Regions from separate parts of the Paenibacillus sp. FSL P2-0136 genome, predicted to be linked through region 4. Evidence: riboswitches for the same ligand, from Rfam matches in the RefSeq annotation. Region 4 holds a riboswitch; each other region holds the start of a gene.

Region 1 (5,168 bases), 2.3 Mb from region 4:
CTCCGGTCAGAATCAGAATGTGGCGCAGGCCTGTGGCTGCGATGGTCTCCGCTTCCCGGGCGACCTGCTCCAGCGTCAGTTTTTTGCGCGGAAAATCATAAATAGAACTGAAGCTGCAATACGTGCAGTGATTCACGCAATAATCAGCCAGGTACATCGGTGTAAACAGTTGCATCACATGGCCGAAATGCGTACGCGTTAAGCGGTGCGCCTTCTGCGCCATCTCCTCCAGATAAGGCTCCGCTGCCGGTGACAACAGTGCCATCAGCCCCTCTTCATCCACCCGCTCTGCACGAAGCGCACGCTTCACATCCTCTGCCGTATACCGGCTCCATAGCGTCCCGTAAGGAAGCTGCTCCAGCCGGGTCATCGTCTCATAAAAGCTCATAACCGTTCTCTCCTTCCTATTCCATCTGTCAGGCCAAGAACCCGGTCAACGGTGAAGAGGCTGCCGCCGTCTCTTCCACAGGCCCCAGTCCGGCGAGATAAGCCTTGCGCCCTGCGGCTACCGCGTCACGGAAGGCTTCTGCCATCAGCAGCGGATCCGAGGCGGTGGCAATCGCTGTATTAAGCAGCACCGCTGCGGCCCCCATCTCCATCGCCTCAGCCGCCTCGGACGGTCTGCCGATTCCGGCATCCACGATCACCGGCAGATTCGTCTCGGAGATCAGAATCCGGATCAGTTCCTTGGTCTGCAGTCCGCGGTTGGACCCGATCGGCGCTCCCAGCGGCATCACGGCCGCAGCCCCCGCTGCTTTCAACCGCAGGGCGGCGGACAGGTCAGGACTCATATACGGAAGCACCACGAAGCCCTCTGCTGCAAGGATCTCGGTCGCCCGGATGGTCTCGGTATTATCCGGCAGCAAATATTTCTGGTCGTTGATGACCTCAATCTTCACCCAGTTCCCCAGCCCCGCCGATCTCGCCAGCCGGGCAATCCGTACTGCTTCCTCTGCGGTGCGCGCACCGGAGGTATTAGGCAGTAAGGTCATATGGGAAGGAATATGGCTGACAATATTGTCACTGCTCTCCGGGTCCACCCGGCGCAGAGCAACGGTAATGACCTGTGAGCCTGATCGCGTAATCACCTCGGGAATGAGGGTGTTGCGGCTGTATTTTCCGGTACCAATGAACAGTCTGCTGGTTAGAGTCACTCCGCCAATCATCAATGGATCTTGCATGTTAACGCCTCCTGGGATAAGTCTTCGTGTTCAGCCTCCGCCTACAAAATGAACCAGCTCCACCCGGTCCCCCTCACTGAGCAGTGTCTCTCCGTAAACCTCTCTGCCAGCAAGCTCACCATTCAGTTCGACAATCACCAGCTTACCGGCCCACTCGGGCCGGGAGAGCAGATCCTCCAGTGTCCGGCAGCTCTCTTCGATTCTTTGCCTCTTTCCGTTAACGGTCACATTCATGCCTGTTCACCTCCTGCTGTGCCCTGTGTTTGAGCCATATCCAGCGCTTCAGCCAGCTCCGCTGCCCTGTCCCTGTGGACCGCTTCCCTGTACGCCATGGCCGCTGCCACCGGGTCCGGGGCTCCGCAGATCCCCGACATGACAGCAATGCCAGCCGCCCCTTGGGCCAGCACCGCTCCGGCATTACCCGGGGTAATCCCTCCAAGCGCAATCAGCGGGATGCGGCTCCAGCGGACAGCCTCGGCCAGTTGCGCAAGTCCCCGTGCCTGCTGCCCCGACTTGCAAGCTGTCGGGAAAACATGCCCGTAGAGGCAGAAGTCTGCTCCTTGCCTTCCAGCCTCCGCAGCCTCTTCCTGCGAGTGTACCGATCTGCCGATCCGCAGGCCCGGTGCAAGCCCGCGTGCTGCGGCTGGCGGAAGGCTATGCCAGGCCAACTGTACACCGCCTGCCCCAGCGGCCAAGGCAACATCGATCCGGTCATTTATGACCAGCTTCGAAGGCGGAACCCCGGCCTGAAGCATCTGCTGCGCCGCCGCCAGCAGTTCGCGGGCGGACATGGCTTTTTCCCGGAGATGGATATAATCCACCATGGGATGTACCGCCGCAGCCAGCTCCGCAAGCTTCTCAGGGTGGAGCCGTCCGTCTGAGATGACATGAATTTCGTGCAACACGTCCACCTTCCTCTCCTCAGCACTACGCTGATCCCTACCTCCAAACACAAAAAAGACCGCCCCCATAAGGAAGCAGTCTGGAATAGAAACAGGAATACCGGTATTAGCCGTATACCCCCGCTGCAATATTCGTTCTCCACTTCCCTACGCTGGTATAACCCAGATCAGGTTCAAAGGGTCCGAGCAGATACGCCCGTCTCAGCCTTGCGGCTCCCCTAGTGATCGTTCTATGCTATTGTTTGGCCTTGCTTTTTGTATATTAGCATATAATTCCTGTTAGAGCTATTCTTTCGTAGATTTTACTTCAATTACAAAAGCCACGGATGAACTCCCTTCTGAAAATTTACCATCCTCGGATGTCCAGAATGCTGATATGCCGTAGTAATAAACGCCTTGTTCTTTTGGAGCATTAAAAGAGCCGTTCTTCAATGGAATTTGCACTTCTTTATCATCGACAAATTGCTGAACGGTTAACCCGCCGGGTGCCGGTTTATAAGTAAAAGCAACATTGATCCCCCCCTCAGGGGCTATAGCAGTGGGAGTAACCCCCTGTACCATGGATTGTCCTCCTGCATAATCCGCACATCCTAATTTTCCCCAGCAATAGCTGCCTTGGGTAACCGGAATTTGGGTTTTCCCGGAAGTAACAAGGGGTAGCGGCGGCGATTCCTGTGTAATTCTAACCCCAATGCTTTTTGCATTTCCTTCCAATCTTGTATTTGCCACAAGTCTTCCTGCAAAAGGAGTCAAATAAATGAACACTACCAGAAAAACTAAAATCCCCGCTGCAGATAGAATGAATCCTTTTTTTCTAAGCATCCCAATCCCCTATTCATATCAAATTATCTAAATAGACGGAATTATATTGTAATAGTTACAAGCGCTGAAAAAAAGCCTACCGGCAAGCGGTTAGGCTTTTTAAAAATAGAATTTATATGTTGCACACGATTTCTGAAGATGCCGATTAAAGAATCTGCATCCAGATCTTATTCTGCACCCATTATCCGTTGACAACCTCACCGCCGTTCACATGCATCACCTGTCCGCTCACATAGGAGGAATCGTCCGAGGCCAGGTATACATACGCCGGTGCCAGCTCTTCAGGCTGCCCCGGGCGCTTCATCGGCTGGGTGCCGCCGAACTCACTGACCTTCTTCGCGTCAAAGGTTGACGGAATCAGCGGGGTCCAGATCGGTCCGGGCGCTACTGCGTTCACGCGGATGCCCTTATCGGCCAGATTCATTGACAGCGAACGAGTGAAGCTGAGAATGGCTCCTTTGGTGGACGAATAGTCCAGCAGCTGCGGGCTGCCGCGATACGCCGTGATGGAGGTCGTGTTAATGATCGTAGCGCCTTTTTTAAGATGAGGCATAGCTGCCTTCGTCAGGTAGAACATGGAGAAAATATTCGTCCGGAACGTACGCTCCAGCTGCTCCGCTGTAATGTCCTCAATATGGTCCTGCGGATGCTGCTCCGCCGCATTGTTAATCAGGATGTCAAGCTTGCCGAGTCCTTCAACGGTTTGACGTATCAAGCTCTGACAGAAGCATTCGTCCCCGATATCTCCGGCGATCAGAATACACGTTCTGCCCTCCTGCTCAACCTGGCGCTTGGTCTCTTCCGCATCCTCATGCTCGTTCAAGTAGGAGATCACCACATCCGCGCCCTCCTTGGCAAAATGAACGGCAACCGCACGCCCGATCCCGCTGTCGCCTCCGGTAATGAGCGCAGCCTTGCCCAGCAGCTTGCCTGCTGCCTTGTACGCCGGTGTCTCAAACTCCGGGAGCGGGTTCATCTCACTCTCAATTCCCGGGCGCTGATCCTGTACCTGCGGGGGCAGAGTTTTGACAGGTTGTTTGTTAGTGTCTGGCATAATCCATTCTCCTTTCGCTGTCCACAGTATTGTTGATTAATCATGTTAGCATGGCTTAAGGTCTGGTGTTTATGCATCAGGCAGTGTGCCTGCTTGACTGTACGTTATGTTACTTACCACACTTGGCAGCCGCCCAAACAGCCAATCTTCATTCAACGGTGCCTATATCGGAACGGTAGTACGGTAAGGAACGAACGTTTCCAAAAAGAATATTATCTATATCCGCTAAGGGGAATGTCCTATACTTTGTGAGGAACCACGGCAAGATCGTATCGAAATCATACTAGCAGGAGGGTATCGCACAATGAATGCAAGAATCACCTTATCTCCGGTCACCCCGGACGATATCGATTTCATCACAGATCTGGAAATGAGCGCTTCACTCTGGCCCTTCGAGGATATGATTCCAACCGACAAGGAGGCAGTCCGGAAGACTGTGGCGGAACGAATCCAGAGCGACTGGCATAGACAATTCCTGATCAGGCTAGCCACTCCCGAAGCAACCCCTGTAGGGGAACTGAGTATACATTGGTATGTAAAAGAGCGCGAGAGCTGGGAGTTGGGCTACAGCCTGTTCCCTGAATACCGGGGGCAAGGCTACGGCACCGAGGCGGCGCAGCTGGCCTTGAAGCTTGCTTTTGAAGAATGGAAGGCCCATAGAGTCGTGGCTATGTGCAATGAATACAATACCGCATCCATCAAGGTGCTGGATAGGCTAGGCATGGTCCGCGAGGGCGTATTCCGGGAAGAAATACACTGGAATGACCAGTGGGTGAACCAATACTTTTACGCGATACTGGACCGGGAGTACCTGGGGCGAAACGGGATATAGAGATAGACCGGGGAACGATGCTGTATTCTGTTTTTAGGCACGTTGCTCATTTTCATGCTGGAGCTGTGCCTTGAAAGACATGTTTGTTTTCGCATAAATCGGGTCGATATCTCTTCATAGCAGTACATCGCCCCTCATGACAAGACCTCACTCCTTGGGATAGCGGCCTTATTTCCAGAACTCTATTCATCTTCCTTCACAATTGCATCCTGAACCTTACCCGCACCCGTAACCTTCGTTGACGTATTTAGAATCGCCTGCGTCACCGTTGTCCCTTCATCCAGCTCTATCTTAACCCCTGTTGCAGTGGCAGCGGTCTTAAGCGTGCGTATGGAGCCTTTTTGCAGGTGGAGGACGGGTCCTTTGGCTTCAATGTT
Region 2 (5,168 bases), 3.2 Mb from region 4:
AGACCAGACTCAGACCGCAGACCACGAGCCAGCGCACACCGATCCGGTCGAACAGGATCCCGGCAATCGGCATCATCAGCCCGGAAGCGATGGCTTGCGGCAGCAGCGTCAGACCGGTATCAAATGCGCCGAAGCCCCGGGCCTGCTGCAGAAATTGCGGAAGCAGGAATAGTGCGCCGTATAAGCCGAACTGGGCAATCCACTGCACGATGATTCCTGTCGTAAAATCAACGGATTTCAGAATCCGCAACTCCAGCAGCGGTGTCTTGGAGCGCAGTTCAGCGATGACAAAAGCGGTCAGCGCCACAGCGCCCAGCAGCAGCCCGATCAGCGTTTTCTCAGAGGTCCAGCTCTGCGCGCCCTGGCTAACCCCGTAGGTTAACGAAGCAAAAGCCAGCGGTCCAAGAACCATACCGAGCTTATCCATGCCGGGCACGCTGTTCTTTGCCGCATTCGGCAGCTTGCGCAGTCCGATCAGCACAGCAATGATGCCAATCGGAATATTAATGAGGAAGATCCAGCGCCAGGAATGGTATTCAACCAGCCAGCCCGACAATACCGGACCAATAGCGGGTGCGAACAGGACGGGAATGCCCATAATCCCCATGACAACGCCAACCTTACTTTTGGGGGCCAGTCTGTACACATAGGCCATCCCGACAGGGAGCACACAGCCGCCGCCTAGTCCCTGAATGACCCGGAAAACAATCAGCCATTCGGCGCTGCTTGGTGTAGCGCACAGAATCGAGCCTATCGTAAACACAATTACCGCCGTCAGGAAGACCGTCTTGGCCCCGAACCGGTCAGACAGCCAGCCTGACAGCGGAATAACTGAAGCCTGAGCCAGCATATATCCGGTAACTACCCACTGCAGCGTATGCAGGTCCGTCTTGAAATCCACCACCAGCCTGGACAAGGCTACATTCATCGCCGTACTGTCCAGCACAACCATAAATACTCCGGCAATAATGGCCAGCAGCGGAACCAGAATGCTGGACAGCCGGAAATCGGCTTCCTGCTTCAAGGTCTGATCCATGTCTCTTCTCCTCCTGAGCTGTCCGCGTTCTACATTGACCTGCGGGCAGATTGTTCTATATAATGAGTGAACGGACAACTGTCCGTAAGTGCAATTCATAGTCTACGGACAATTGTCCGTTGTGTCAATTCTTTTATTTATTTTTCTGTAAATCGCTGATTTATTTCTGAAAGGGGTTCTCATGAAAAAGCCAGACACCGATGCTGCACAGCTCCCGCGCTCAGCTCCGCAAGCCAAAGAATCCGCTCCGTCCGAGTCCGCCGATCCTTATGTACAGCGGATTCTTGAAGCTGCACGCCAGTTGTTCACCGAGAGCGGACTTGAGGCAGTCAGCATGTACAGCATTGCCAAGCGGGCAGGCATAGGACAAGGCTCCCTGTACCGCCGCTTCACGGACAAGGGTGAGATCTGTTCTGCACTGCTGAAGGGCAGCGCAGATCAATTCCTGTCCGGGCTGGAGCAGCAGGTGGCTGCCAGTGCCGGTGAAGCTCCGGCTCTCGCTCAGCTGCAGAGCAGCATTGAGCAGATTGCCGATTTCATTGAGCAGTATGCCGAGCTGCTGAATATGATCAAAGCCGAGTTCACAGGTAAGAAGCAGCTGACCCAGTTTGAGCATCCTTTTTTTCAGCGGCTGGGGGTGATGATGACAGAGCTGCTGCAGCGTGCTGCGGAGGGCGATGAGATTATTGACATTGATCCTGTCTTTGCGGCCACGGCCTTAATCTCTGTTCTCAGCCCTGATCTGTACCTGTATGAGCAGAAGCGGCACCACTCCTCCAAGCTGGACATCTCCCGGGGCATCGTCACCTTGTTCGTGACCGGTCTGGCGAAGCGCTGACCGCCTGCTCTTTACAAGAGGGGAATTTGTGGTATATTAAGTAGCAATTACGAATTCAATAACACCTGTTAATTCACTAGGGGAGTCGGCCGACTGAGACGGAGCTTAAGCTCCGGACCCTTTGAACCTGATCTGGATCATACCAGCGGAGGGAAGTGGAGCAGAATGTATCAGTGGTTCCCGTCACAGGGCCGCAGCCGACTGTACCTTCCGCCCCATTCATTGCCTCCGGGAATGAATGGGGCTTTTTTGTGCTCCGCGCAGGTTCTATTTCAATCCGGGGAGGCTTGTACATAGTCTTATGATCAACATTAGCAATCTATCCTATGCTTTCGGGACCGGTTCGTCCCGGACACCCGTCTTCTCAGAGCTATCCATGAATGTGCAGCGCGGCGAATTCATTTCTGTCGTAGGCGGAAGCGGATGCGGCAAAAGCACCTTGTTCAAAATCATCGCCGGCCTGCTGGAGCCGGACAACGGCAGGATTACGCTGAACGGAGCCGAGTCCGCTACAGCAGCGAAGAGGCTGGGCAGTGTGGCCTACATGCCGCAGCAGGATCTTCTCCTGCCTTGGCGGACCGTGCTGGACAACTGTCTGCTGCCCTGGGAACTCAAGCGCAGCCGTCCCAAAGCGGCCGCCGTGGCCGAGATTCTTACCCTGCTGCAACGCTTCGGCCTAGAGGGAACCGAAGGGGCTTATCCCCAGGAGCTGTCCGGCGGGATGCGCCAGCGCGTGGCGGTCCTCCGCACCGTGGCGGCGGGGAATGACCTGCTGCTGCTCGATGAGCCGTTCGGGGCGCTCGATGCCATTACCAAGCGCTCACTGCAGCGCTGGCTGCTCGAGTTATGGGCGGAGCTGGACAAGACGGTGCTGTTCATCACCCATGATCTGGAGGAGGCTCTGCTGCTCAGTGACAGAATCTATCTAATGACGGGCAGCGGCGGCGGGATGCAGGAATTCCCAGCCGGTCTCCCCCGTCCGCGCCATCACAGTCTGAACTATCAACCGCAGTTCGCCGCCCTGCGCCAGGAATTGGAGCTGAAGCTATATGAGAACCGCCGCTCCTAGAAGCTTGCTCCAGCATTACGGTCCGGCTTCCCTGCTCGCCCTGCTGACGCTTGCAGTCTGGGAGACTGTAGCCCGGCTGGGCCTGGTTCCTCCCTTCATTCTTCCGGCTCCGTCTGCGGTCTGCAAGGCCTTGCTGGAGGAACGCCGCCTGTTATTCGGGGTGCATCTGCCGGCTACACTGCTTGAGGTACTCACGGGCTTCGCACTGTCTGTGGTCTGCGGCTGCCTGCTGGGAATCGCCATGCACCTGTTCAGTCCGCTGGCCAAGGCGCTGTACCCGCTGCTGATCATCAGCCAGACGGTTCCGCTGATCGCGCTCTCTCCCCTGTTCATCATGTGGTTCGGCTACACCCTATGGAGTAAGGTCGCCGTTGTCTTCCTGACCGCTTTCTTCCCGGTGGTCATCGGCACCTATGACGGCTTGTCCAAGAACACGGACGCCTACCGGGAGCTGCTGCTGACATATGGCGCGAACCGCTGGCAGATTCTCGGGAAGGTGGGCGTTCCGCTGGCCCTGCCCTCTTTTTTCTCCGGACTGAAGCTGTCGGCTGTGTACTGTGTGATCGGTGCAACCATCGGGGAATGGCTTGGAGGCAGCCAGGGGCTGGGCTATTTCAGCCGCAGAATGGCAGGGAATCTCCAGAGTGCCAAGATGTTCGCCGCTGTTGTCTTGTTATCCGTGCTCGGTATCCTGCTGTTTCTGGCTGTCGCCGCACTGGAGAAGATTATTCTGAAGAAAAGAGGACGTTATTCATGACTACTATCCGCTATTTCCGTTATCTGCACCATGCGATTTCAAGGCCAACCGTTCTACTGTCTGCTCTGCTGCTCTGTATGCTGCCCGTCCTGGCAGGCTGCACCAATACGAACAGTCCGGCGTCCTCCGGCTCTTCGGCGGGGACTACAGCCACTTCTGAAGCTGGGACTGGAGCCGAAGGCGCAGTCCATAAGCTGACGATTATGCTCGACTGGTATCCCAATGCTGTCCACTCTTTTTTGTATGCGGCAGAAGCTGAAGGCTATTTCGCCGAGGAAGGTCTGGAGGTTGATATTCAGATGCCGGCCGATACCAATGATGCGCTGAAGCTTGTTGCTGCGGGAAAGGTGGACCTGGCACTCAGTTACCAGCCGCAGGTATTGATGGCACGGGGGGAGCAGATTCCGATCAAGTCGATTGCTGCGCTGGTGCGCCACCCGCTGAATCATCTCATGGTAGCTGCAGACAGCGGCATTACCCGCCCGGGAGAGCTGTCCGGCAAGCAAGCCGGATATTCCTCCGTCCCGTTGTATGAAGCCATGCTGAACACGATGGTCAAAAGCGACGGCGGGGACCCTTCCTCCCTCAAGCTGGTGGATGTCGGCTATGAGCTGATCCCTGCTCTCTCCACCGGACGGGTGGATGGCATTATGGGCGGGTTCATCAACCATGAGCAGCTGATTCTGGAGCAGGAAGGCCATCCGGTCCGCTCTTTCAATCCTGTGGATTACGGGGTCCCGGATTATTATGAGCTGGTGCTGGTCGCCAGTGAACAGGGACTGCAGGATTCACAGGGCTTTTATCACAAATTCGTGGATGCCATCAGAAAAGGCCAGCAGTATGTAGCCGATCACCCGGATGAAGCGCTGAAGCTGCTGCTTACCCATCAGGAGGATACCGCACCGCTGGATGAAGCCATTGAGCAGCGCAGTCTGGAGATCCTGCTGCCGCTGATGGATGCCGGTTCCCAGCCCTTCGGCTATCAGGACAGCGCATCATGGGAGAAGGTGAACCAGTGGCTGAGCGAGAACGGTCTGCTGGCTGCCGAAGTGGATGTTAAGAATGCTTTTATTAATTTTTAATTACATCTTTCAGGAGGAATTCATATGTCTTATCTGTCCAAAGTACGCCAGGCGAACCCGCTGGTGCATAATATCACGAATATCGTAGTTGCTAACTTCACAGCTAATGGGCTTCTGGCCCTGGGAGCTTCGCCGTTCATGGCCGATGCCATTGAAGAAGTAGCGGATGTCGCCGCCATGTCCGGCGCGGTTGTGCTGAACATCGGTACACTGAATGAAGCTGCCATTGCTTCCATGATCGAAGCCGGAAAGGCTGCGAACCGCCACCATGTACCGCTCGTGCTTGATCCCGTTGGAGCCGGTGCTACCGCCTACCGCACGGATGTTACAGCTAAGCTGCTCAGTGAGCTACAGCTTACTGCGCTGCGCGGCAATGTGGCCGAGGT
Region 3 (5,168 bases), 340 kb from region 4:
CTCCAGTACATCCTTGCCGCCGCCCTGTTCATAGCCAAGCAAGAGACTAGCATTCGGATTATCCTGAAGCTCTTCTACCTTATGAGTCTTGCGGTTAGTTGCCAGATAGATGGACAGTCCGTCATGAAAAATCGCCATGTAACGCACCTTAGGCTTGTTACCGGCCTCAATCGTGCCGAAGGAACCGAACCTGTTGTCGTCCAGCACCTGTATGATTGTTTTCTCCAGCTCTTTGTTATCCATTGACGTCACAGCTCCCTTCAAATTCATGTGAATATAAGTTTATATATTCACGTCCACGGTTTGGATTTATGATTAACCTGTGCCTAATATAGTGTACCCTTCCCGTTCATTCTGAATCCCGCCATCTGTTCATAAATTGATTCATAAGGAGTCTTATTCTTGAAAAAACTAATCTGGATCGGCTGTCTCTCCTATTTCGTAATCGGCCTCGCCCATGTCGTCCTGGGCTCCATTCTTCCGGTGCTGCTCCAGCATTATGACCGCAGCTACAGTGCAGGGGGCGAGCTGATCTTCAGCCAGTTCGCGGGCTTCCTGGCCGGCGTACTGGTCTCGCCGCTGCTGAACCGGCGGTTCGGCAAGCGCGGCGGTATTCTGATTGCCACAGGCCTGCTGTTCAGCGCCGAGATTGCCTACGCCTTCCTCCCGCCCTGGGGCTGGATGTACGTAATTGCCGTAGCCGCAGGGTTCGGCTTCGGGATGATCGAAGCCGTCATCGGCACGATTATTATAGCCGCAGTCACCGAAGGAACGGCAGTTGCCATGAGCCGGCTGGAAGTGCTGTTCGGTGTCGGGGCGCTGCTCATGCCTCTGGCGGCCAGTCCGCTGATTGCCGCCGGGCAGTGGAGGCTGGCCTTCCTGATCGTTGCCGCCTTCTCCCTCCTCTCGCTGCTCTTCTGGGCGAAGAGCAGATTCGGCCCGCTGGACAGCGCGCTGAATGAGCGGCCTGCCCGCCCTGACCGCGCTGCGGCAGCGGGAACTACGAGACGGTTGTCCTTGCCCTACAAGGGCAAGCAATGGGTGGTGCTTGGCTTGTTCATTCTGTTCTTCTTTCTCTATGTAGGCACTGAGATGAGCCTGGTGAATTTCATGCCGGCGATCTTCATCGCGAAGCTGGGCATGAGCGAGGCCGCGGCTGCGCTCACGGTGACCTTCTTCTGGCTTGCCATGTCGGCAGGCAGACTGTTCGCCGGTGTCATCGCCGAGAAGATCTCCTACCGCATCTATGTGCTCGTCAGCTGCTTTGCCGCTTTGCTGCTGCTTATTATTTTCCCGTTCGCCGGTCACCGGCTTGCCGCCTTTGCCATCATCCTGCTGCTTGGCCTGTTCATGTCCGGCATCTTCTCCATCGCGCTGGTCTTCTCCAGCAAGCTGCTGCCCGGCGCGGAAGAATCCACGCCCAGCATTATGATCGCCTCCGGCGGAATCGGCGGCGCGGTGCTGCCGCTGCTGACCGGCTGGTCCATGGATCATCTGCAGATCGCCCAGACCTCGGGACTTTTGGCCGCTTTTGCCGCGCTGTTATTCGTGCTGAGCGTGACCGCCTGGAGAATCGGGTAATTGTATACAACAAGGTCCATATTCTGTGAATAAGGATGGAACCCACACATGGCTGAACTGCATTCCGAGCCCACTCTGCATACCGCCTTGCTGCAATTCATTTTCCCCTTCTCCATCAAGGCCGAGGTCGATGAAGAGCTGATTGAGAGTTTACAGCAGGATGGATTTACGCGTTTTTTTCTTGAGAACAAGGAACTGGAGCATGCCTATTACGGAGAGAACCACTGTGTATCCCATGAGAAAATGGAGCGCAGCTATCTTCCTTTTGCCGCCCATGTCTTGTTTCCGCATGAGAAGGACAGGGATTCCTTCCGCCGCTTTTCCCGGGTGAGTGATCTGCTGTGCGGGCTGCAAATGCCCTTTCAGACGGTTCCCTTCCGCGTGCTGTCGACCGATGTGTTCCTCTGCCCGTTCGAGCTGGGCTTCCTGACGGTAAGAGTGGCTATTGAGGAGGAGAATCTCCCCTTCAGCATGGTACTCGAATTCGCCGACCGGTTCCGCAACCTGGAGGATGTAAGCGTTCAGGATGAGCATACCTTCATCCATTGTCATAAGAAGTCTTTTGCCCGGGTGGAGGACTTCGTGTTCAGGCATCTGGCAGCCGGGCTGGAGCCGTATCTCGATCCTGCGGAGACGAATGGCAATTATTTCGAGACCCTGCCCTTCTTCGTCGATGAACGAATGCTGGTGCAGGCCTTCTACGGCGTTAATCTCCCTGAGGACGAGGAAGAGATCAGTGTCGAAATGCTCTACCGTGCCTCTCAGGTGGATGGTCTGACCATCGACGGCAGCCCCTACATGAGTGCAAGTGATCCGGATTATATCAAGCAGTACACCCGTGAGCATTGCTATAGCCGCTGGGGGCCGGACACCTACTATATGACCAATGAGCAGACCTTCTGCTGCGTGAGCCGGGCGAAGCCGGAGATTGCCGCAGGCCTGATCAGCCAGATGTACGGCGAATATTATTACGGAATGCTGCTGAGTATTTTTCATAAAATCGTGCTGCTGAAGCTCGCCAACCTCCACTCCCGGCTGCGCATCAACCACGATAACGACGAGATCGAGAATCTGATCTTCCTGATCAACAAATTCTCGGCCAAATTCTACTTCCTGGAGCTGATTTCACAGTCGCAGGGGCGGGAGATTTTTTTTCAGCTGCGTAAGGTGTATGGTAATGATGCCCTGTTCGATGAGGTGAAAATGACCCTGAATGACCTGTTCCAGTATCAGGACAAATTCCAGGCCAAGCGGCGGGATACGCTCCTGATGGTGCTCACCGTATTTACGGTCATCAGCGGGATATACGGGATGAATCAGGTCATCGAGGATCTGAAGGGCCAGATCGACTGGAGCAAAATGCTGGAGTACTCCGCGTTCGAGTATCTGGCTCTGTTCCTAACCTTCTCGGGGATCACCGTCAGTGTCGGCTTAACGCTGAGAGAGATCTGGAACGGCATCCGCAGCCGCCGCAAGAAGCGGCATTATACGAGGGATTAAGACACAGAGGGTGGACAATGTCGAAGCTGCCGTCTATAATACACCGTAAGAACATAGCAATACCCGTGAACTTTATAGAACCAGGGGTGCTGGAATTGGCCGGCTGAGATTGTATCCCACAAGATACTGACCCTTATACCTGATCTGGATAATGCCAGCGTAGGAATCTTCATTCGGCACAGTGCCTTAAGCGGTACTGAAGCTGAATTCCCCTCACGCAAGTAACTGGCGTCCCGATCTTCGGGACGCTTTTTTGATTCTAAGGATGTACAGGAATAGGGTTTCTGTAAACTCTGAAGACCAGGGGTTGCTGGAAGGAGAGAAAAAGAGAAATGGGAGTCAAAAAAACAGTAATGCTGCTGCTCAGTTCCATGCTGCTGCTCACCGTAGCGGGATGTGGCGGCGGGAACAACAGCGGCAATGCGGGGGCCAGCGCACCTGCTGCCGGGAACAGCACGGCCGCACCTGATGCAACCGCAGCCGCACCCACAGATGCACCTAAGGCGCTGACTCCGGTCAAGATTGCCCTGGACTGGACGCCGAACACGAACCATACCGGCCTGTATGCAGCCAAGGAGCTGGGCTATTACGCTGAGGAAGGTCTTGACGTACAGATTGTACAGCCAGGCGCTGCCGGGTCGGATACAATGGTCACTTCCGGCGAAGCCCAGTTCGGCATCAGCGCCCAGGAGGCGCTGACGCTGGCCCGCCTGCAGGATGTTCCGCTGGTGTCGATTGCTGCAATCATTCAGCATAATACCTCGGGCTTTGCGGCTCCGAAGGACCGCAATATTAAGACGCCGAAGGATTTTGAAGGCAAAACCTACGGAGGCTGGGGCTCCCCTGCGGAGCAGGCTGCCATGAAAGCCATTATGGACCCCGAAGGCGGGGATGTCTCCAAGGTGAAGCTGGTGAATATCGGCGAAGCGGACTTTTTCACAGCCGTGAAGCGGGATATTGACTTCGCCTGGATCTTCTATGCCTGGACCGGGGTGGAAGCCGAGCTGCGCGGGGAGCCGCTGGATATGCTCTATCTTAAGGATTATGCGCCGCAGCTGGATTACTACACACCGGTGCTGACCACCAGCGAGAAGGAGATCGCCGAGCACCCTGAAGTGGTGAAGGCCTTCCTTAAGGCTACGTCCAAGGGGTATCAGTACGCTATCGATAACCCGGAAGAAGCCGCGACGGTACTGTCGGATGCTGTACCTGATCTGGACCCCAAGCTGGTGCTGGCCAGTCAGAAATGGCTTAGCCCGAAATACAAGGACGACGCCCCGCGCTGGGGTGAGCAGAAGCTTGAGATCTGGAAGAATTACGCCGACTGGATGTACGGCCTGAAGCTGCTGGATAAGCCGCTGGATGCGGAGAGTACGTTTACGAATGAATTTTTGCCGGAATCATAATGAACCCGCATGGCGGGAATCTTATACTTAACTTGAAAGGAATGATTGATCATGGCTAACACACTGCTCAGCATTCAGGTAATTCCCAAGACACCGAACAACGAGGATTCCATCCCTTACGTGGACAAGGCTATAGAGGTCATTCAAAAGTCAGGCGTGAAGCATCAGGTGAATCCGCTGGAGACCACGATGGAAGGCGAGCTGTCCGAGCTGCTGGATATTGTGCGTGATATGCATGAGGCGCTGATCGCTTCCGGCAGTCCTAGTGTCATCTCACAAATCAAGATCGCCCATAATCCGGGCGGCATCAGCATGGAGAAGCTGACGGAGAAATACCGGCCGTGAGAAGCACCTGGAAGCTAGTGTGGCCGCCCTTTGTGGCGGTCCTCTTTTTTGTCGGGATATGGCAGCTATCGGTCATGCTGTTCGACATCCCCGCTTACCAGCTGCCCAGCCCCGCGGATATCGCTCGTGAGACGAAGAATAACGCCTCCGGGATCTGGGAGCACACCGCCGCCACGCTGCGGCTGACCCTGATCGGCTTCCCGGTCGGCACAGGCATCGGCCTACTCACCGCCTTGCTGCTGCATCTGCTGCCCTGGGTCAAGCGAGCGCTCTATCCGCTGCTGATTCTCAGCCAGAATGTGCCCTCCATTGCGCTTGCCCCGCTGCTGATTATCT
Region 4 (5,168 bases):
ATCGGTGATTACGCATGTCATTGGTGATGTGGAAGGCAGGACGCCAATCATTATAGAGGATCTTATAGATACCGGAACCACAATCGTCAATGTGGTGGAGGGCCTGAAGGAGCGGGGTGCCCGGAACAGTATCGTCTGTGCTACGCACGGACTGTTCTCCGGGGATGCGCTTGAGCGGATGGATCATCCCAATATCGACGAGATTGTCATTACCGATTCGATTGCCCTGCCGGACGAGCATTCCAGCAGATTCGCAGTGCTCTCGGTAGCTCCCATGCTGGCTGAGGCCACGCGTATTATCATCGAGGGCGGTTCCATAGATAAGCTGTTCAGAGACGCGGGGATTTAACTCCCGCGTCTTTTTTTGAGCTTTTCCCTCCCGTTAGCTCTCTCTCTGAGACTTGAGAATCTCGTTGCCACATGTGGTATACTGTGTGAAGAAGACAGCCGAGACCATAAATGGAAACGAACAGGTAAGGCTAGGGAAGCTGAAACAAGGGAGGTGCCTTGCTTCCATGATAGAGAGAACTTCAGAGAATACCGCGGAGCACAGTAATGTCATTCCGGTCACTCTGGATGCCAATTTTTTCTTTGAAAGAGCCGTTCGGTCGCTGGACCGCTTTCAATATGATAAGGCATTAAGAAATTTTCGCAAAGCTGTTGAATATGAGCCGGATAATCCGGTGAATCATTGCAATATGGCGGGTATATTATCTGAGATGGGCAATTATACCGCATCTAACGAGATTCTTATCCATGTTCTGGAGAAAATCGACCCCGCTATGACAGAATGCCATTTCTACATGGCTAATAACTTCGCCAATATGGAAAGCTTTGAAGAGGCGGAGCGCTCGCTGGTCACTTACTTGGAAGAGGATGCTAACGGCGAGTTCATGACCGAATCCGAAGAGCTGATGGAGCTGCTGCAATATGAGCTGAACCGGCCTGCTCCGCTGGTGCGTATCCGCAGCCGTGAGGGAGTCGTAGAGCATGACCGGGCGCGGAGTCTGCTGGAGGAGGGGAAGTTCCCTCAGGCTGTAGAGCTGCTGGAGGAGATCACTGCGGGTACCCCGGATTTTTTGGCTGCGCATAATAATCTGGCACTAGCTCATTTCTATATGGGCCGGTTCGCCAAGGCGAAGGAATGTCTGAATGAGGTGCTGAAGCAAGACCCCGGCAATCTGCACGCTCTGTGCAATATGGCCATCTTCCTGCAGTATGCAGGAGATAAGGAACAGCTTGAAACGCTGCTCGGTATGCTTGAAGCAACGGTGCCGTTCCATCAGGAGCATGTATTCAAAATGGCTACAACCATGGGTATCCTGGGCCGGCACGCTGCCGCTTACAGCCATTTCCGCCGTCTGCTGAAGGACGAGGAGGTCGCCGGAGACGCCGGGCTGTATCATTACTGTGCTGCGGCGGCAAGCAATAGCGGAAAACATGATGAGGCGCTGCGCTGCTGGAGACAGGCAGCCAAGCTGGACCCTGCTTCCGCTGTCCCGGCGTTCTTCCTGTCCCAGCTCCAGCAGGCCCGGGCAGAAGGGCACCCTATGCCTGCTGTCAGCTATAACTATCAGCTGCCCTTCCAGGAGCAGCTGAAGCAGTGGAAGGGCAATACGGGCAGATTCACTGAAGAAGTGCGGAATAATCCGCTGCTGCGCGCCTCGTTCTTCTGGGCGCTGCGCTACGGCGATTCCGCTACGAAGCTTCAGGTGACCGAGGCTCTCCGCTGGATTGAGGACGAGGAGATGTCCGAGGTACTGCGCGGAGTTCTGGAGCAGGAGCCGCTGCAGGAGGACCGCCTGCAGGAGGCGGCATTGTTCAGCCTTCAGCGGTTGATCGGGGAGAACCTGAATGAAGCCGGTGGCTCGCCCGGCGAAGAGCAGGAGCCTGCGGCTGCTCCCGGACCCAAGGGGATGCTGCCCGGAACCGGCGGCTTATCGCCGTCCACTACCCGTATTTGAAGCAATTGCTGTTGTAAGAACACCTACTTGTAAGGAGGCCAATGTAATGTACAAAACGATTGTAATCGGAACAGGCCCGGCCGGGCTGACTGCCGCGATTTATCTGGCGCGTGCGAACCTGAGCCCGCTGGTCATTGAAGGCTTGCAGCCGGGGGGACAACTGACAACGACGACAGAAGTGGAGAACTTTCCAGGCTTCCCTGAAGGGATTCTGGGTCCGGACCTGATGGACAATATGCGCAAGCAGGCGGAACGCTTCGGCGCTGAATTCAAGAATGGCTGGGTGGAGTCGGTGGACTTCTCACAGCGTCCGTTCAAGGTAACAGTGGACGGAATGGGTGTACTGGAAGCGGAGTCGGTTATTATTTCAACCGGGGCCTCTGCAAGATATCTGGGCATTCCGGGCGAGCAGGAGAATGTGGGACGCGGGGTCAGCACCTGTGCGACCTGTGACGGCTTCTTTTTCCGTAATAAAAAGATTGTCGTCGTCGGCGGCGGAGACTCCGCCATGGAGGAAGCCAGCTTCCTGACCCGCTTTGCATCCAGCGTAACGCTGGTTCACCGCCGTCCCGAGCTGCGGGCCTCGAAGATCATGCAGGACCGGGCGCGTGACAACAGCAAGGTAACCTGGGCCTTGAACCGCACACCGGTTGAAGTAACGGTAGGAGAGACCGGAGTGAAGGGCCTTACGGTGCTTAACAATGAGACAGGTCTGACAGAATTGGTGGAGGCAGACGGCGTGTTCGTAGCGATTGGACACACACCGAACACAGCCTTCTTGGGCGGGCAGATCAATACGGATGAGAATGGCTATATTGTGGTCAACCCGGGTACCACCGAGACCAACATCCCGGGTGTATTCGCCTGTGGCGATGTACAGGATACCCGTTACCGTCAAGCGATATCGGCAGCGGGAACCGGTTGTATGGCCGCTATGGATGCCGAGAAGTTCCTGGAAGGCACGATGGTGCACGACTGGAGCGAATCGCTGGACAAATAACGGGTTTACAAGAATTACCCATACAGGTAAAATGTATTTAATTAGATAAGATACCCACTAGGGGAGCCTGAATAGGCTGAGACGGGAAAATTGAATTTCCGGACCCTTGAACCTGATCTGGATCATACCAGCGTAGGAAAGTGGAGTCGGACCTTTTTTGAATACAGTCTTTATTTGGCTGTTCCTTTAATAAAGCCGCTCCAGGTGGAGCGGCTTTTTGACTTGCAGGAATCAATAGATTCTTCAGCTCAATCTGCTGCGTGACCTCTTATCTGATGAGTGTACAGAGCGAAGAGGAGGAGATTGAAATGACAGGAATGGGTAAAAACGAAGAGGTGGATCTTTCGGGATTCCCCGCAAGCCGTAAAGTGTATGTGGAGGGCTCACGCCCGGATATCCGGGTGCCAATGCGGGAGATCAGCCTTAGCAGAACCGAAGGCGTTGCCGGGGAAGAGGAAAATGCTCCGCTGCGTGTCTATGACACAAGCGGTATGTACACGGATGCCGCGGAGGAGACGGATATTCGGAGGGGGCTGCCGCCGCACCGTTCAAGCTGGATCGCGGAGCGTGGCGATTCGGAGGAGTACACCGGAAGAGCCGTCCGGCCGGAGGATAACGGAATTCGCAGAGAGGGGGCTGCCGCAGAAGCTTATCCAGGACTGCGCAGGAATCCGAGGCGGGCCTATGCAGGCGGCAATGTGACCCAGCTGCATTATGCAAGGCAAGGGATCATCACACCGGAAATGGAGTATATTGCGATCCGGGAGAATATCCGGCCGGAGTTCGTAAGGGATGAGGTGGCTGCGGGCCGTGCTATTATTCCGGCCAATATCAATCACCCGGAGAGTGAGCCGATGATTATCGGCCGTAACTTCCTGGTGAAGATCAATGCCAACATCGGAAATTCGGCGGTCACTTCTTCTATTGAAGAGGAGGTGGAGAAGATGCGGTGGGCGACCCGTTGGGGGGCTGATACCATCATGGATCTCTCCACCGGCTCTAAGATCCATACCACCCGGGAGTGGATTATCCGCAATTCTCCTGTGCCGGTCGGGACAGTGCCCATATACCAGGCGCTGGAGAAGGTGAGCGGTATAGCCGAGGACTTAACCTGGGAGCTCTATCGCGACACGCTGATTGAGCAGGCGGAGCAGGGGGTGGATTACTTCACCATTCATGCCGGGGTGCTGCGGCGCTATATTCCGCTCACTGCCCGGAGAATGACCGGCATCGTATCCCGGGGCGGATCGATTATGGCTGCCTGGTGCCTGGCTCATCAGCAGGAGAACTTTCTGTACACACACTTCGAAGACATATGTGAGATTATGAAGACGTATGATGTGGCCTTCTCGCTGGGGGATGGCCTGCGTCCCGGCTCTATCGCCGATGCCAATGACGAAGCACAGTTCGCCGAGTTGGAGACGCTGGGAGAGCTGACGGCGCTTGCCTGGAAGCACGATGTTCAGGTTATGGTAGAAGGTCCGGGCCATGTGCCAATGCACAAGATCAAGGAGAATATGGACAAGCAGCTTGAGATTTGCCACGAAGCCCCTTTCTACACCCTCGGTCCGCTAACTACGGATATTGCACCCGGCTATGATCACATCACGTCGGCCATCGGGGCAGCGATAATCGGGGGGCTTGGAACGGCAATGCTGTGTTACGTTACACCTAAGGAGCATTTAGGCCTGCCTGACAAGAATGATGTGCGCGAAGGAGTCATTACCTACAAAATTGCTGCACATGCCGCAGACCTCGCCAAGGGACATCCGGGTGCGCAGGACCGGGACAACGCGCTGTCCAAGGCGCGGTTCGAGTTCCGCTGGCGCGACCAGTTTCATCTCTCCCTGGACCCGGAAAGGGCGCAGGCGTATCATGATGAGACCCTGCCTGCGGAGGGGGCAAAGCAGGCGCATTTCTGCTCGATGTGCGGCCCTAAATTCTGCAGCATGCGGATTTCGCATGATATCCGGAATTCCCATAGATGGAGCCAATCACTGTAACTTAGCTGCATGACCTAATCTATATGTAGGTACGTTGTTCATGGCCGAGAGGCCGTGATTACAGCGGAAACGTATTATTCTGAGGCTATCCCCCCAAGCCTGAATGGCTGGCGGGGATAGTCTTTTTGTAGTTAGTGATTACAATCACAATTCACCCCTGTACCCTATGCTAAGCTGGTGTTGAGAAGAATTCTCATTAGT

What was found. A riboswitch is a leader RNA that binds a small molecule or an ion and turns the genes downstream of it on or off. The one in region 4 is predicted to bind thiamine pyrophosphate.
Region 1: another riboswitch for thiamine pyrophosphate. It lies ahead of NYE26_RS08545 (thiamine phosphate synthase); the one in region 4 lies ahead of thiC (phosphomethylpyrimidine synthase ThiC).
Region 2: another riboswitch for thiamine pyrophosphate. It lies ahead of NYE26_RS12525 (ABC transporter ATP-binding protein); the one in region 4 lies ahead of thiC (phosphomethylpyrimidine synthase ThiC).
Region 3: another riboswitch for thiamine pyrophosphate. It lies ahead of NYE26_RS00525 (ABC transporter substrate-binding protein); the one in region 4 lies ahead of thiC (phosphomethylpyrimidine synthase ThiC).

Annotation. Positions count from the first base shown of each region.
Region 1 is NZ_CP150244.1:2,055,520-2,060,687, reverse strand. Features, by position in the region: gene thiH (2-iminoacetate synthase ThiH) at 1-388, opposite strand, end outside; gene NYE26_RS08555 (thiazole synthase) at 417-1,181, opposite strand; gene thiS (sulfur carrier protein ThiS) at 1,212-1,415, opposite strand; gene NYE26_RS08545 (thiamine phosphate synthase) at 1,412-2,092, opposite strand; TPP riboswitch at 2,211-2,313, opposite strand; gene NYE26_RS08540 (hypothetical protein) at 2,369-2,905, opposite strand; gene NYE26_RS08535 (SDR family oxidoreductase) at 3,087-3,959, opposite strand; gene NYE26_RS08530 (GNAT family protein) at 4,264-4,791, shown strand; gene NYE26_RS08525 (S-layer homology domain-containing protein) at 4,974-5,168, opposite strand, start outside.
Region 2 is NZ_CP150244.1:3,013,885-3,019,052, reverse strand. Features, by position in the region: gene NYE26_RS12535 (DHA2 family efflux MFS transporter permease subunit) at 1-1,036, opposite strand, end outside; gene NYE26_RS12530 (TetR/AcrR family transcriptional regulator) at 1,218-1,874, shown strand; TPP riboswitch at 1,943-2,045, shown strand; gene NYE26_RS12525 (ABC transporter ATP-binding protein) at 2,176-2,943, shown strand; gene NYE26_RS12520 (ABC transporter permease) at 2,924-3,700, shown strand; gene NYE26_RS12515 (ABC transporter substrate-binding protein) at 3,697-4,782, shown strand; gene thiM (hydroxyethylthiazole kinase) at 4,801-5,168, shown strand, end outside.
Region 3 is NZ_CP150244.1:121,579-126,746, reverse strand. Features, by position in the region: gene NYE26_RS00540 (pyridoxamine 5'-phosphate oxidase family protein) at 1-243, opposite strand, end outside; gene NYE26_RS00535 (MFS transporter) at 403-1,581, shown strand; gene NYE26_RS00530 (hypothetical protein) at 1,630-3,081, shown strand; TPP riboswitch at 3,154-3,264, shown strand; gene NYE26_RS00525 (ABC transporter substrate-binding protein) at 3,414-4,487, shown strand; gene NYE26_RS00520 (MTH1187 family thiamine-binding protein) at 4,539-4,832, shown strand; gene NYE26_RS00515 (ABC transporter permease) at 4,829-5,168, shown strand, end outside.
Region 4 is NZ_CP150244.1:7,450,167-7,455,334, forward strand. Features, by position in the region: gene NYE26_RS32065 (ribose-phosphate pyrophosphokinase) at 1-349, shown strand, start outside; gene NYE26_RS32070 (tetratricopeptide repeat protein) at 516-1,964, shown strand; gene trxB (thioredoxin-disulfide reductase) at 2,011-2,964, shown strand; TPP riboswitch at 3,014-3,120, shown strand; gene thiC (phosphomethylpyrimidine synthase ThiC) at 3,273-4,967, shown strand.